One region of the Priestia sp. YIM B13491 genome, then DNA from elsewhere that is predicted to be linked to it. Evidence: a T-box and tRNA genes for the amino acid it is inferred to sense, from the RefSeq annotation. Region 1 holds a T-box; the other holds one or more tRNA genes.
What was found. The T-box of region 1 lies ahead of ACFX4E_RS01120 (valine--tRNA ligase). A T-box ahead of a tRNA ligase gene usually reads a tRNA of that ligase, here a tRNA-Val.

Region 1 (6,456 bases):
GAAAAATATGATGTGCCGTTTACCGTAAACCGAGCTGGTTCAATGATCGGTTTCTTCTTTACAAACGAACAGGTAATAAATTACGAAACAGCGAAAACATCGAATTTAGATTATTTTGCAGCTTACTATCGTGAAATGGCTAATGAAGGCGTGTTTTTACCTCCCTCTCAATTCGAAGGAATGTTTTTATCAACTTCTCATACAGATGCAGACATTGAACATACAATTGCAGCAGCTGAAAAAGCTTTTTCAAAGTTGCGTGGATAAACAGCTAAATAAGATTGTCTTTTATATCAAAGCTTACGGAGGATTCCGTAAGCTTTTTTAGTTTTAAAGACATATTTTAATTTATTTGTTCATACATCTTTAATGACCGCGCTATTACCTGGCGGGTGTTGGAAGGGGGAGAACAATTTGTCGCAGGATAATTTATCATGTCTGCGTTTTTCCGTAGAAGAATCAGTATGGTTTCAAAAAGGACAGGAAGTCTCACAACTTTTGTCTATCTCCTTAGAGCCTCAAGTATCTATTCAAGAATATGACCAATACGTGTCTATTCGAGGAGCATTACAATTAACAGGTGAATACGAAACGTACGAGGGAGAGCACTCGTTACGAGAATATACAAATGAGAATCAAGTGCAATCTATCTCTGTCCGTGAAGACGGAACGGCTGAATTATCACATCAATTTCCTGTTGATATTACCATTCCTAAAAATCGTATTCAAAGTATTGAAGACGTATATGTATCTATTGATTTATTTGATTATGAATTGCCAGGCACAAATCAGCTGCAGCTAATGGCAGACTTGTCCATCACAGGATTGTACGGAGAACAGCATGAAGAACGAGAAGAAGAGGAAGAGTTTTCGGAGGAACAGCATATCGTCTCCTATGAAGAAGTGGACGATGCTGAAGAGGTATATACTGAAAACGTTGCTCAAGAAGAAGAAGAACAAGAGGAACAAGAGTTTGACGTAAGCTATCGTGAAGCTCCCGCACTTTTAGAAGCAGAGGCTATTGAAGAAGAGCATTCAGAAGAGGCCCCTAGTTATTTTTCATCTGTATTTAAAAAAGAGTCTCGTGCTGAGCCGGTCGTGGAATATGAAGAGGAAGCATATGAACCATTTGAAGTCGAAGTGAAAAAAGAGGCCCCAATCGAGGAAGAAAGAGAAGACAATGTGATTGAACTGTTTCAGCTTCGTCAAGAGCAAGAAAGCTTCGAAGAATCGCAAGCTAGTGAATTGAATACGTATGCTGACGTTCAACGAGAGGCTGAGCAAGAAGAAGCTGAGCAAGAAGAGGAAAAGATTATTGTTGAATTTCGGAAAGAAGAAAATGAAAGCGGCCGAAATGAAAACGCCCTTTATTTAACAAAGCTCTTTTCGCGGGAAGAAGAAGCTTTTTCAACGTGGAAGCTTTGTATTGTTCAAGACGGAGATTCGCTTGATACGATAGCAAACCGCTATAATACGAATGTACAAAACATTTTACGAGTAAATAATTTAGAAGATGAATATGAGCTGGAAGAAGGAAGCATCTTAAATATTCCCGTTCGTTAAAGTCGGAAAGAAAACAGTTTTGACGCATATAATGTCTTAACTGTTTTCTTTATTTTTTACGAGGAAGGAGAATATAGATGCAGCGGACAGTAGCAGACTACAAAGTATTGTTAAAAGAATATGACTTAGATGTTGACTTTATTGAAGACTATGGAAAAGTAAAAAAAGTCTATACGAAAACCGGCGTGTTTGCGCTTAAAGAAATAGCGAATCATCAAGAACGAAATCAAAACTTCATTCAAAAGCTGCAGAACGTGTATCAAAAAGGATGGATGGGATTTGTCCCTATTTATCAAACGAAGCGTTCTCAGCCCATTGTTTCAGATGAAAGCGGCTCGTATTACTTAATGCCGTGGCTCCCAAATAATCCGACCGAAGAGCGTGATATTCGATATCATAAATTATTTCAAGAGCTTGCTAAGCTTCACGGCGCTTCGGCGCAGGAAGTAGAAGTGAAAAAAGAAGATATAGAAAATCATTACACATCGATGAAAGAAACGTGGGAAAAGCGTCAGGAAGAGTTGAAGCAGTATGTAGCAGAATGCGAGAAAAAAATCTATATGTCCCCGTTTGAATTGCATTACTGTACGTTTTATTATGAAATGACAAGAGCGCTTGAATTTGGTTTTGGAAAGCTCGATCAGTGGAACGATGAAATGGAAGAAAAGGAAAAGATCCGGCTGGTTACTTCTCATGGAAAGCTATCGGCTAAACATTTTATCTATGACGAGCGGGGAAATGGTTTTTTTATTAATTTTGAACATGCAAAAGATGCTTCACCTATTTATGATTTAGTCTCATTTTATTTTCGGACTCTTCGCACATACCCAGTAACGACCTATGACAGCTATGAGTGGTTTAGTACGTATGAAAAACATTTTGCTCTCAGAGAAGAGGAACGGCTGCTTTTACACAGTTATTTGGCGTTTCCAGAGCCCCTGTATCAGTGTATCGTTCAATATAGGCAGCATAAAGAAAGTAAAACAGAGCTTGAACATATGCAGTCATTTATTCGAGCATACTGGCTGACGAAAAACATTGAACAGCTCAATATTAAAATATTTGAAGTAGATCAGCAAAAAAAAATGGCAGCGGAAGCAGCTGCACAAGCCCAAGCGAACGAATAGCGCTTGGGTTTTTAAATCCAGTCGGAATATAAAGCAACCGCTAGTATGGCAAGCAGTGCCAACAACAGTACATCAAAGGTTGTAGGGAAAAATAGTGTACGTATACCTTGAAAAATTGTCAAAGGAACAATAAACTGTCCACAAGCCGCTCCTGCTGTTTTGAGCCACCGCTGCAGTTGATACGAATTTACATTTATTCGTTTCTTCATTTGTACATGCCCCTTTCAATCCACGTGCCCAGGTTAAAGTAAGTATATGAAAAAAGAAAGAAATGGTGCCATTTTTTTAAGTTGGCTCTTCATTTTATTTCCAAAATTAGCGAGCGAATGAAAAAATAAAGAGCAGAACAAAAAAATTATGAATATAATCATAAAAAAATGGAGAAGATTATTGACGATTCAACATTTTTTCATATAGTATAATTAAGAGAAATTCATACATAAATACAGTGAATAGGAAGAGTACGGGATGTTCGTCTTTCAGAGAGAGAAATCAGTTGCTGTGAGATTTCTTAAGAATGTGCACTCGGAATGTCGCCTATGAGTAGCTTTTTTGAACAGCTGCATAGTTCAGTAGAAAAAGCCGGTTAATCAACCGTTATGAAATGAAGTGTATAGGCTTATCAAACGGGATACGTCTATAAAAAAAGGTGGTACCGCGAAATCAACTCCTTTCGTCCTTTTATTAGGAAAGGAGTTTTTTTATGTTTATAAAAGCTTTACACAGTTTCTAAAGACTGAAACTTTATATTATGGAGGTATACATTATGTCTGAAAAAGAAGTGACTCTTCCAACGAAGTATGATCCAAAAGCCGTTGAAGAAAATCGTTATCAGTATTGGTTAGACGGGAAGTTTTTTGAAGCAACAAATGACCCTGAAAAAGAGCCATATACAATTGTAATTCCACCCCCAAACGTAACGGGTAAGCTGCATTTAGGCCACGCTTGGGATACAACGTTACAAGACATCTTAACGCGTATGAAGCGTATGCAAGGCTATGACGTTTTATGGCTTCCTGGCATGGACCATGCGGGGATTGCAACGCAGGCAAAAGTAGAAGAAAAGCTTCGCAGCGAAGGGAAAAGCCGCTACGATCTAGGCCGCGAAAATTTTGTGGCCGAAACGTGGAAATGGAAAGAAGAATATGCAAGCTTTATTCGCCAGCAGTGGTCGAAGCTAGGACTTGGCTTAGACTATTCACGCGAGCGCTTCACGCTTGATGAAGGCCTTTCTAAAGCAGTGCGCGAAGTATTCGTAACGCTTTACAAAAAAGGGTTAATCTATCGCGGAGAATATATTATTAACTGGGATCCAGCTACGAAAACAGCTCTTTCAGACATCGAGGTTATTTACAAAGATGTACAAGGTGCGTTTTATCATATGCGCTATCCGTTGGCAGATGGTTCTGGACATATCGAAATCGCAACAACTCGTCCTGAAACAATGCTAGGAGATACGGCTGTAGCTGTTCACCCTGAAGATGATCGCTATAAGCACTTAATTGGCAAAAAGGTTGTCCTTCCGATTGTAGGTCGTGAAATTCCAATCGTAGGCGATGATTATGTAGATATGGAATTCGGTTCTGGTGCGGTAAAAATTACGCCTGCTCATGACCCGAACGATTTTGAAATTGGAAACCGTCATAATTTAGAGCGTATTTTAGTGATGAATCAAGATGGTACGATGAATGACAAAGCAGGTAAATATGAAGGAATGGATCGTTTTGCTTGCCGTAAGCAAATTGTTAAAGACCTTCAAGAAGACGGTGTATTGTTCAACATTGAAGACCACATGCATTCAGTAGGTCACAGTGAACGAAGCGGCGCCGTTGTTGAACCTTATTTATCAACTCAGTGGTTTGTAAAAATGCAGCCTTTAGCAGATAAAGCAGTAGATCTTCAAAAACAAGAAGAAAAAGTAAACTTTGTGCCTGATCGTTTTGAAAAGACATACTTACACTGGATGGAAAATATTCGCGACTGGTGTATTTCGCGTCAGCTTTGGTGGGGACACCGCATTCCAGCTTGGTATCATAAAGAAACTGGAGAAGTATACGTAGATCATGAGGCTCCAGCAGATATCGAAAACTGGGAACAAGATTCAGATGTATTAGACACATGGTTCAGTTCAGCGCTATGGCCATTCTCAACAATGGGCTGGCCTGATGTGGATGCAGCTGATTTCAAACGTTACTACCCAACAAACGTGCTTGTAACGGGCTACGATATTATTTTCTTCTGGGTATCTCGCATGATTTTCCAAGGTCTTGAATTTACGGGTAAACGTCCGTTTGACGATGTACTCATTCACGGTCTTGTACGAGATGCTGAAGGTCGTAAAATGAGTAAATCACTTGGTAACGGTGTAGATCCAATGGAAGTAATCGAGAAATACGGTGCAGATTCTCTTCGCTACTTCTTATCTACAGGAAGCTCACCAGGACAAGATTTACGCTTCAGCTTTGAAAAAGTCGAAGCGACGTGGAACTTTGCAAATAAAATTTGGAATGCTTCTCGTTTTGCATTAATGAATATGGACGGCATCACATTTGAAGAGCTTGATTTATCAGGCGAAAAGTCTGTTGCTGATAAATGGATTTTAACGCGCTTAAATGAAACGATTGAGCACGTAACAAAATTAGCTGACAAATATGAATTCGGTGAAGTTGGACGTATTCTCTATAACTTTATTTGGGATGATTTCTGCGATTGGTACATTGAAATGGCTAAACTTCCTCTTTACGGAGAAGATGAAGCAGCTAAAAAGACAACTCGCTCAATTTTAGCTTATGTACTTGATAACACAATGCGACTTTTACATCCATTCATGCCGTTTATTACCGAAGAAATTTGGCAAAGCTTGCCGCATGAAGGCGAATCAATTACAGTAGCTAAATGGCCGGAAGTAAGCCCTGAGCTTTCTGATAAAGAAGCAGCTAACGATATGCGTTTACTTGTAGATATTATCCGTGCTGTTCGTAACATTCGTGCTGAAGTGAACACGCCGATGAGCAAACAAGTAAAATTATTTATCAAAGCTAAAGATGAAAATATTCAAAGCCAGCTCGAAAAGAACCGTGCGTATGTAGAACGTTTCTGTAATCCAAGTGAGCTTGTGATTTCAACAGAGGTTTCATTAGACGAAAAAGCGATGACTGCTGTTGTAACAGGCGCAGAATTAATTTTACCTCTTGAAGGTTTAATTAATATCGAAGAAGAAATCGCGCGTTTAGAAAAAGAATACGACAAGTTAAACAAAGAAGTAGAACGTGTACAAAAGAAATTAAACAACCAAGGCTTTATTGCAAAAGCGCCTGCTAAAGTAGTAGAAGAAGAGCGTGCAAAAGAGCAGGATTATGTTGAAAAACGCGAAGCTGTTCAGTCTCGTATTGCTGAATTACGCGGATAATCAATGGGTTAATGAACCAACAGAAAAAGCGTGGCTTGTATAGCGACGCTTTTTCTCTACATAATAATAGCGATGGAAAAGAAAGGTGAATAAAAGATGATAACGACATATGAAGAAGCGCTTGATTGGATTCATAACAGACTTCGCTTTGGAATCAAGCCGGGGTTAGAACGAATGGAATGGATGCTAGAGCAGCTTGATTTTCCGCAGCAAAATCTAAATGCTATTCATGTTGCTGGGACCAATGGTAAAGGTTCTACCGTTTCTTATTTGCGAAACATGTTGGAAGAAGCAGGGTATAAAGTTGGAACCTTTACTTCTCCTTATATCGAAACATTTAATGAGCGGATCAGCGTG
Region 2 (6,456 bases), on a different contig from region 1:
ATGTACCGGCCGCAGCTCAAATTATGAACTTTATTATTTTAACAGCCGTTCTTTCCTGTCTGAATTCTGGTCTGTATACAAGTTCTCGCATGCTGTTTTCCATGTCTCAAAACGGCGATGCGCCAAAAAGTTTTTCAAAATTAAATAAAAAAGGCGTGCCGGTTAGCGCGATATTAGCATGTACAGTTATCTCGTACATTAGCGTTATCTTTAACTATATTTCACCGGACAAAATCTTTTTGTTTTTAGTGAATGCGTCAGGCGGCGTAGCGCTTCTTGTATATCTTGTTATTGCATTTTCACAGATTAAAATGAGAAAAAAATATGAAAAAGAAAATCCCGAAGCATTAAAAATTAAAATGTGGTTATTTCCTTACTTAACTTACGCTACAATCCTTGCCATCACTAGTATTTTTATTGCCATGGCATTTATTGATTCATTACGTTCGCAGTTCTTCTTAACTCTTTTAATTGCTGTACTCGTCGTAGGTTCTTTTTTCTTTCAGCGTACCAAAATGACGAGCGGCTTAGCAGCAAAAGAAAATACATCAAAATAAAAGAGATTGAGACATAACTAAATGAATTCAATCTTAAGACGAACAAATGAGATAGATGAGCTGGACTGCTTATTACACCGCAGTTGATTTCCGTGCAAGGCTTCGCTTTCCGCGGGCTGCCGCTGAGCCTCCTCGTCGCTTGTGCTCCTGCGGGGTCTCATCTGTTCCGCTGTTCCCACAGGAGTCTTCGCCTTGCCCTCCAATCACCTGCTAAAAGGAACGAAACAGATGAAACTATATTCACCATCAAAAAAAACGAACCACGAATCAAACATATTGATTAATGGTTCGTTTTTCACTTGGATTAAAATGCTTTTGTAGCAGCCTCTTTTTATTTAACGAGATAAATCTCCTACAATTTTTGTTCCGTGTAATTCAGCTGCTTTTGTTTCTTTTATAACCGCCTCTGCGTTGCCTTCATGAATTCCTCCGCCAGGCAAAATAATAATACGTTCGTTAGCATATGTGATCAATTCCCGGATCATATGAAGATTTTCCAAAGCAGATCCTTTCCCTCCTTTGGTCAAAATACGGTCTGCTCCCAATTCACTAAGTATATCAATAGCTTTGTATTTATCTTTAATCTCATCAAATGCCATATGAAACGTAACGCTTAAAGGATGAGCTTCTGCTATTAACTCTTTAGTGCGTCCATAATCGATTTCAGCTTCTTCTGTTAAAATGCCAAATACTACTCCGTTTACTCCAAGGTCTTTACATGTTTTAACGTCTTTTTTCATAATTTGAAATTCTGCTTCGGAATATATAAAATCACCGCTTCTTGGGCGAATAATTACGTTGATATCTGTATCAAGATGTTCGCTTACATATTGAATGGTGCCGTAACTTGGCGTAGTGCCTCCTTGACTGAGATTGTCACATAATTCAATGCGGTCTGCTCCTAGCTTTTCTGCTTTTTTTGCCTGCTCATACCCTTCTACACACGCTTCTTTTATGTACTTCATACTCTCAACTCCTTTATTGTCTCTATAAATAAAGCCCATCTTTAAAAAGATGGACTTCCTTCTGCTATTTAATTGCCTTATGAACTTTTAATTTCTTTCCTTTAATCGTTTTGTTTTTCATTGCTTGTAACACTTTTGGACCTTTTCCATTCAAAATCTCTACATAAGAGACATTTTCTTGGATCGTAATAATTCCAATATCGTCCGCGGTTACTCCGTCTAACTTCGCAATTGTTCCCACAAAATCAACCGCTCTAATTTTCTTTTTCTTTCCTCCGTTAAAATACAGCTTCATAATGTCTTTATTTAATGACTCGCTTTTATCCTTTTTAACTTCTGGACGCTCATTGATTTTTTCAGTAAAAGCGGATGCTGCCTGCTGTACTTCTTCTTTAGAAGGAGGAGTAGATGTTGGAATTGAAAAACCGATATATTCTTCAATTTCCGATAGCATTCTCTCTTCATAAGGCGTTACAAATGTGATAGCCTTTCCTTTTTTACCGGCACGTCCCGTTCTTCCTGTACGGTGAACGTAGCTTTCTTTTTCTAACGGAAGGTCGTAGTTAATAACGTGTGTGATATTATCAATATCAATTCCTCTCGCAGCTACATCTGTCGCCACTAAATAGCGGAATTTACCTTTTTTGAAATCATTCATAACCTCAAAACGGTCTTCTTGTACCATTGCCCCGTGAATTTTATCACAAGGATACCCAAGATCATCTAAATCATCTAACAGCGTATTTACCTGCTCTTGTGTGCGGCAAAAAATGATGCAGCTGTCTGGGTTTTCTACTGTGGTTACGTCTTTCAGCAGTTCAAATTTACGTTCGTTTTCTACTGATATAACAGAATGGTCAATCGTACTTGTCGTTAATCCGTTCGCTTTGATTTCAACATCAACCGGCTTTTTCATATACTTGCGAGAAAGCTCTTCAATATCTTCAGGAAGCGTAGCAGAGAAAAGCATCGTTACACGCTCACTAGGAAGATGTTGAATGATTGCTTCTACTTGGTCAATAAAACCCATATTTAGCATTTCATCTGCTTCATCAATAACCAAATAACGAATTTTCTCTAATGCAAGCGTTTCTTTTTCTATATGATCAAGCACTCGTCCAGGCGTACCTACAACAATATGTGTTTTTTGCTTTAATTCTACTTTTTGCTTAGCAAACGGTGATTTTCCGTAGACAGCTGCTGCTTTAATTCGCTTAAAACGGCCGATATTTGTAATATCTTCTTTTACCTGCGCGGCCAGCTCTCGTGTAGGTGTTAACACTAAGGCCTGGGGCTTATTTTCTTCCCAGTTAACTAATTCACACAGTGGAATGCCAAAGGAAGCCGTTTTTCCACTTCCTGTTTGAGACTTCACGACAACATCTCTTTCTTCTAGCGCGATGGGAAGCACCTTGCTTTGTACTTCCGTGGGATGATTGTATTGCAGGCTAGAAAGCGCCTTAGCTACCTTATCGCTAAGACCATATTGACTAAAACTTCTTTGATTCATTTTGTACCCTCATTTATTTTAAATTAGTGATTATCTTTATCATGACCTGATGCACTATGTTTCATTATACTTTAATTCTTCTATACGCGCTCAAGATTTAATGTAGCATTGATTTGTCAAACAAAAGAGAAAAGCCGCTCTCTTATTAATAAGAAAACGGCTTTGGTATGAGCGATGAGGGATTCGAACCCCCGACCCCATCCCTGTCAAGGATGTATTCTCCCACTGAACTAATCGCTCGTGATATGTATTGACTATATTATAGAAAGAGTTATCCAATTTTGTCAACTATTTTTCCGCAGTTCCCAAGTTGGAAGGATCGTCTTTACTTTTGATAAAATAAAAACATGCCATAAAGGAGCGTGACGGGATGAAAGTACCAACTTTAAAAATTGACAGCCGTGTACTTCAAGGATTCGCTTCCAAAGAGACAATCGAAAAAGCGCTGTTACATGAACGTTCTGCTAAAGACAGAGAGAAATGATTTACTAAGAGGTGCATTTGATGAATATTAATTATTATTTTAGTCGGTTTTTAGCTAAGAAACCGGATAGCCCAACGTATGAAAGCTTAGCTGCTTTACAGAACAAACACATGCTTCATGTTCCTTTTGAGAACTTAGATGTTCTGTCTCAAACCCCTATTATAATTGATTTAGAACGAATTTTTCAAAAAGTAATTGTAAATTTGCGGGGAGGATTTTGCTACGAATTAAACGGTTTATTTGGCTGGCTGTTAAAAGAAAGCGGATATGAAGTCTCTTACGTTTCAGCTACCGTCAAAAAACCCGACGGCACGTGGACCATTGAAGGAAGTCACGCTACAAATCTTGTGACGATTAAAAATCAGCCTTACATCGTAGACGTTGGGTTTGGAGATTCTGTGCGCAAGCCAATGCCTTTAAATGGCGAAGTAGTAAGAGATGTAAGCGGCTCTTATCGTATGACAAACGTTGCTGAGCATATGTACGATTTGCAGCGATGGGAAGATGATGTATGGAAAACGCTGTACCGTGTGTCTACGCTTCCTAAGAAACTGACTGACTTTACTCCCATGTGTGAGTTCAATCAAACGTCAGCCGATTCTCCGTTTGTACACAAACGTCTTGTTACAATCGCAACCCCTACAGGGCGCATTACCCTTTCCGGTGAAACGCTGACTGTAACAGATGGCGAAAAAAAGACGAAAAGGAACCTTTCAGAAGAAGAAATACCTGATATTTTACAAAATCATTTTTATATTATTAAAGGATTTTATTAATATGTCCTTACACGAAAAACCGGCCTCTTATGGGGCCGGTTTTTGTACAGGAGTAATCATCCTGTTTTCTACAGGCGACTTTAAAATAATTGAGGTATTCACATTTCCATAAGGAATCAGTTCATCCACTAGCATTCTAAGTCCATCCATTCCAGACACGGCTGCTTTAATAAAGTAAGAAACCGGCCCCGTTACGCGATGACATTCAAGCACGTCTTCATTTTGCTCAATAAAGTCTTCAAATTCCTCCGGTTTTCTTTTTAATTCACTTACTTGAATAAACAGCTGTGTATCTCTTCCTAAAGCTTTCGGAGACACCGTAGCGCTGAAACGCTGGATCACCCCTCGTTCCTGAAGACGCTGAAGTCTTTCTGATACGCTTGGACGGCTAAGAGCCAGCTTTTTTGATAAATCACTAATCGTCATACGTCCGTCCCTTTGCAAAATAGACAATAGTTGTGCATCGATTTGATCCATACAAACCTTTCCTTTCAAAATGAATATAATAAATAAAATCTTTATTCAAGTTGATAACAGAACAAGTATTATTTCCTTCATTTATACATGTGTTTTCTTTATTTAATATCCTATCATTAAAGTAGATAATTGAAAATGAAAATTCCGAAAAAACAAACAAAGGGGTTTATTTATGAAAAAAGTTTTATGGATTATTCTTGGATGTACGATTGCAAGTATTGGTGTTCTTATCTTGCGGCACTCTCACGTAGTGACCGGGGGAACAGCTGGTCTGTCTCTTAGCTTGTCATATGCCCTTCCCTTATCGTTTGCCGTGATCTTTTTTCTCATTAATATTCCTTTTTACCTCTTTTCCTTCTTTCAAATGGGATGGAAATTTACCGCCACAACTATAGGATCAGTGTCTTTGCTATCGCTTCTCACTTCACTCGATCACTTGCTTCCTTCTTTTACACTTCCCAGCCTGATGGGTGCTGTTACGGGCGGACTAATTGCCGGCCTTGGCTTATCCATTTTATTTATGAACGGAGCTTCTCTCGGCGGTGCTAATATTCTAGCGTTATTCGCGCAGCGAAAATTCGGTTGGGATCCTGGAAAAGTGAATTTTTCATTTGATTTCCTTGTCGTGCTGTCGAGCATGTATTCAATTGGACTTTCAAAAGGAATTTTCTCTGTTATATCCATTGCGATTACAGGTTTTGTCATCAGCTACTTCAAACAAAAGATTGCTTTACACAATCAACCGACATCCGCTTCTTCCACACAGCCTTTAGATAATGCGCTTTCTAAATAAAAACCACGATTTAGCTGTGGCTAAATCGTGGTTTTTATTTACATTTTTTCTACTTTTATAAAATCAAATTGGGCTTCATACCCTTCTCCTTGAGGACTACAAGCATAAATACCAACTTGAACAGGTTCTTTGGTTGAGTTCAATAAGTGAGCGAGTCGGAGCTGAGTCCAAGAATCTCCATCACTTGAATAACAAACGGTGTAATCATCGTTTTTGCGCTGAATTTTAAAATAAAGCGCTGATTTGTTTTGAGTAAAATTTTGACTGGACCAATCTGAGAAGCCCTGGTTGGTTACGACTGCTCCTAATTGGTTAGGACCATCGGGATTGTATTCAACTGACGTTTTGATCCACGTATCTTTTGATACACGAATCATGAGACCTGCTTGATCGTAGCGATTAACTGGATATGTATGCACCTTTGTCATGATTTCAAAGTCGCCTTCTACTTCACGGTAAAGAAAGTGTCCATTGTCCGCTTCAAAGCCATAATGAGTACGCTGCCAAAAATCCGTTTTAGCGTCTGTTTTAATCACTAATCGATTCGTTTCTGTATCAATTTGAAATTGAGCTGGTGGACAATACCAAGAAACGTCTGAATCTAATTTTCCTTCTGAAAAGTTTGTGAAAAATACTAGTTGATTACTCACTCTCTGTCATTCCCTTCTTAGAAGCTATTATTCTTCTATTTCTATTTTGCCATAATTTAACGAATAAATAAAATATTTTGATTATTTTTCTTGTAAATTCTTTTCTTTCATAAAAAAATAAGACTCTTTTACATAGAGTAAAAGAGTCTTATTTTTAAATTAATGCATTTAGAATAAGTGCTCCTGCAAAAGCAATAAAGGATAGAAGCGTTTCCAGAACGGTCCATGTTTTGAACGTTTCTTT

Region 2: it has a tRNA-Val gene. The T-box ahead of ACFX4E_RS01120 (valine--tRNA ligase) is inferred to sense a tRNA for this amino acid. The anticodon was not compared.

The regions. Positions count from the first base shown of each region.
Region 1 covers NZ_JBHZOR010000001.1:227,988-234,443, forward strand. The annotation lists gene hemL (glutamate-1-semialdehyde 2,1-aminomutase) at 1-267, shown strand, start outside; gene spoVID (stage VI sporulation protein D) at 415-1,563, shown strand; gene ysxE (spore coat protein YsxE) at 1,641-2,690, shown strand; gene ACFX4E_RS01115 (hypothetical protein) at 2,702-2,899, opposite strand; T-box leader at 3,130-3,374, shown strand; gene ACFX4E_RS01120 (valine--tRNA ligase) at 3,457-6,099, shown strand; gene ACFX4E_RS01125 (bifunctional folylpolyglutamate synthase/dihydrofolate synthase) at 6,196-6,456, shown strand, end outside.
Region 2 covers NZ_JBHZOR010000002.1:819,117-825,572, forward strand. The annotation lists gene ACFX4E_RS10135 (amino acid permease) at 1-557, shown strand, start outside; gene ACFX4E_RS10140 (hypothetical protein) at 630-764, opposite strand; gene ACFX4E_RS10145 (copper homeostasis protein CutC) at 893-1,522, opposite strand; gene ACFX4E_RS10150 (DEAD/DEAH box helicase) at 1,587-3,032, opposite strand; tRNA gene ACFX4E_RS10155 (tRNA-Val) at 3,201-3,272, opposite strand; gene ACFX4E_RS10160 (arylamine N-acetyltransferase family protein) at 3,537-4,292, shown strand; gene ACFX4E_RS10165 (Lrp/AsnC family transcriptional regulator) at 4,320-4,769, opposite strand; gene ACFX4E_RS10170 (YitT family protein) at 4,942-5,562, shown strand; gene ACFX4E_RS10175 (DUF1349 domain-containing protein) at 5,601-6,212, opposite strand; gene ACFX4E_RS10180 (GntT/GntP/DsdX family permease) at 6,367-6,456, opposite strand, start outside.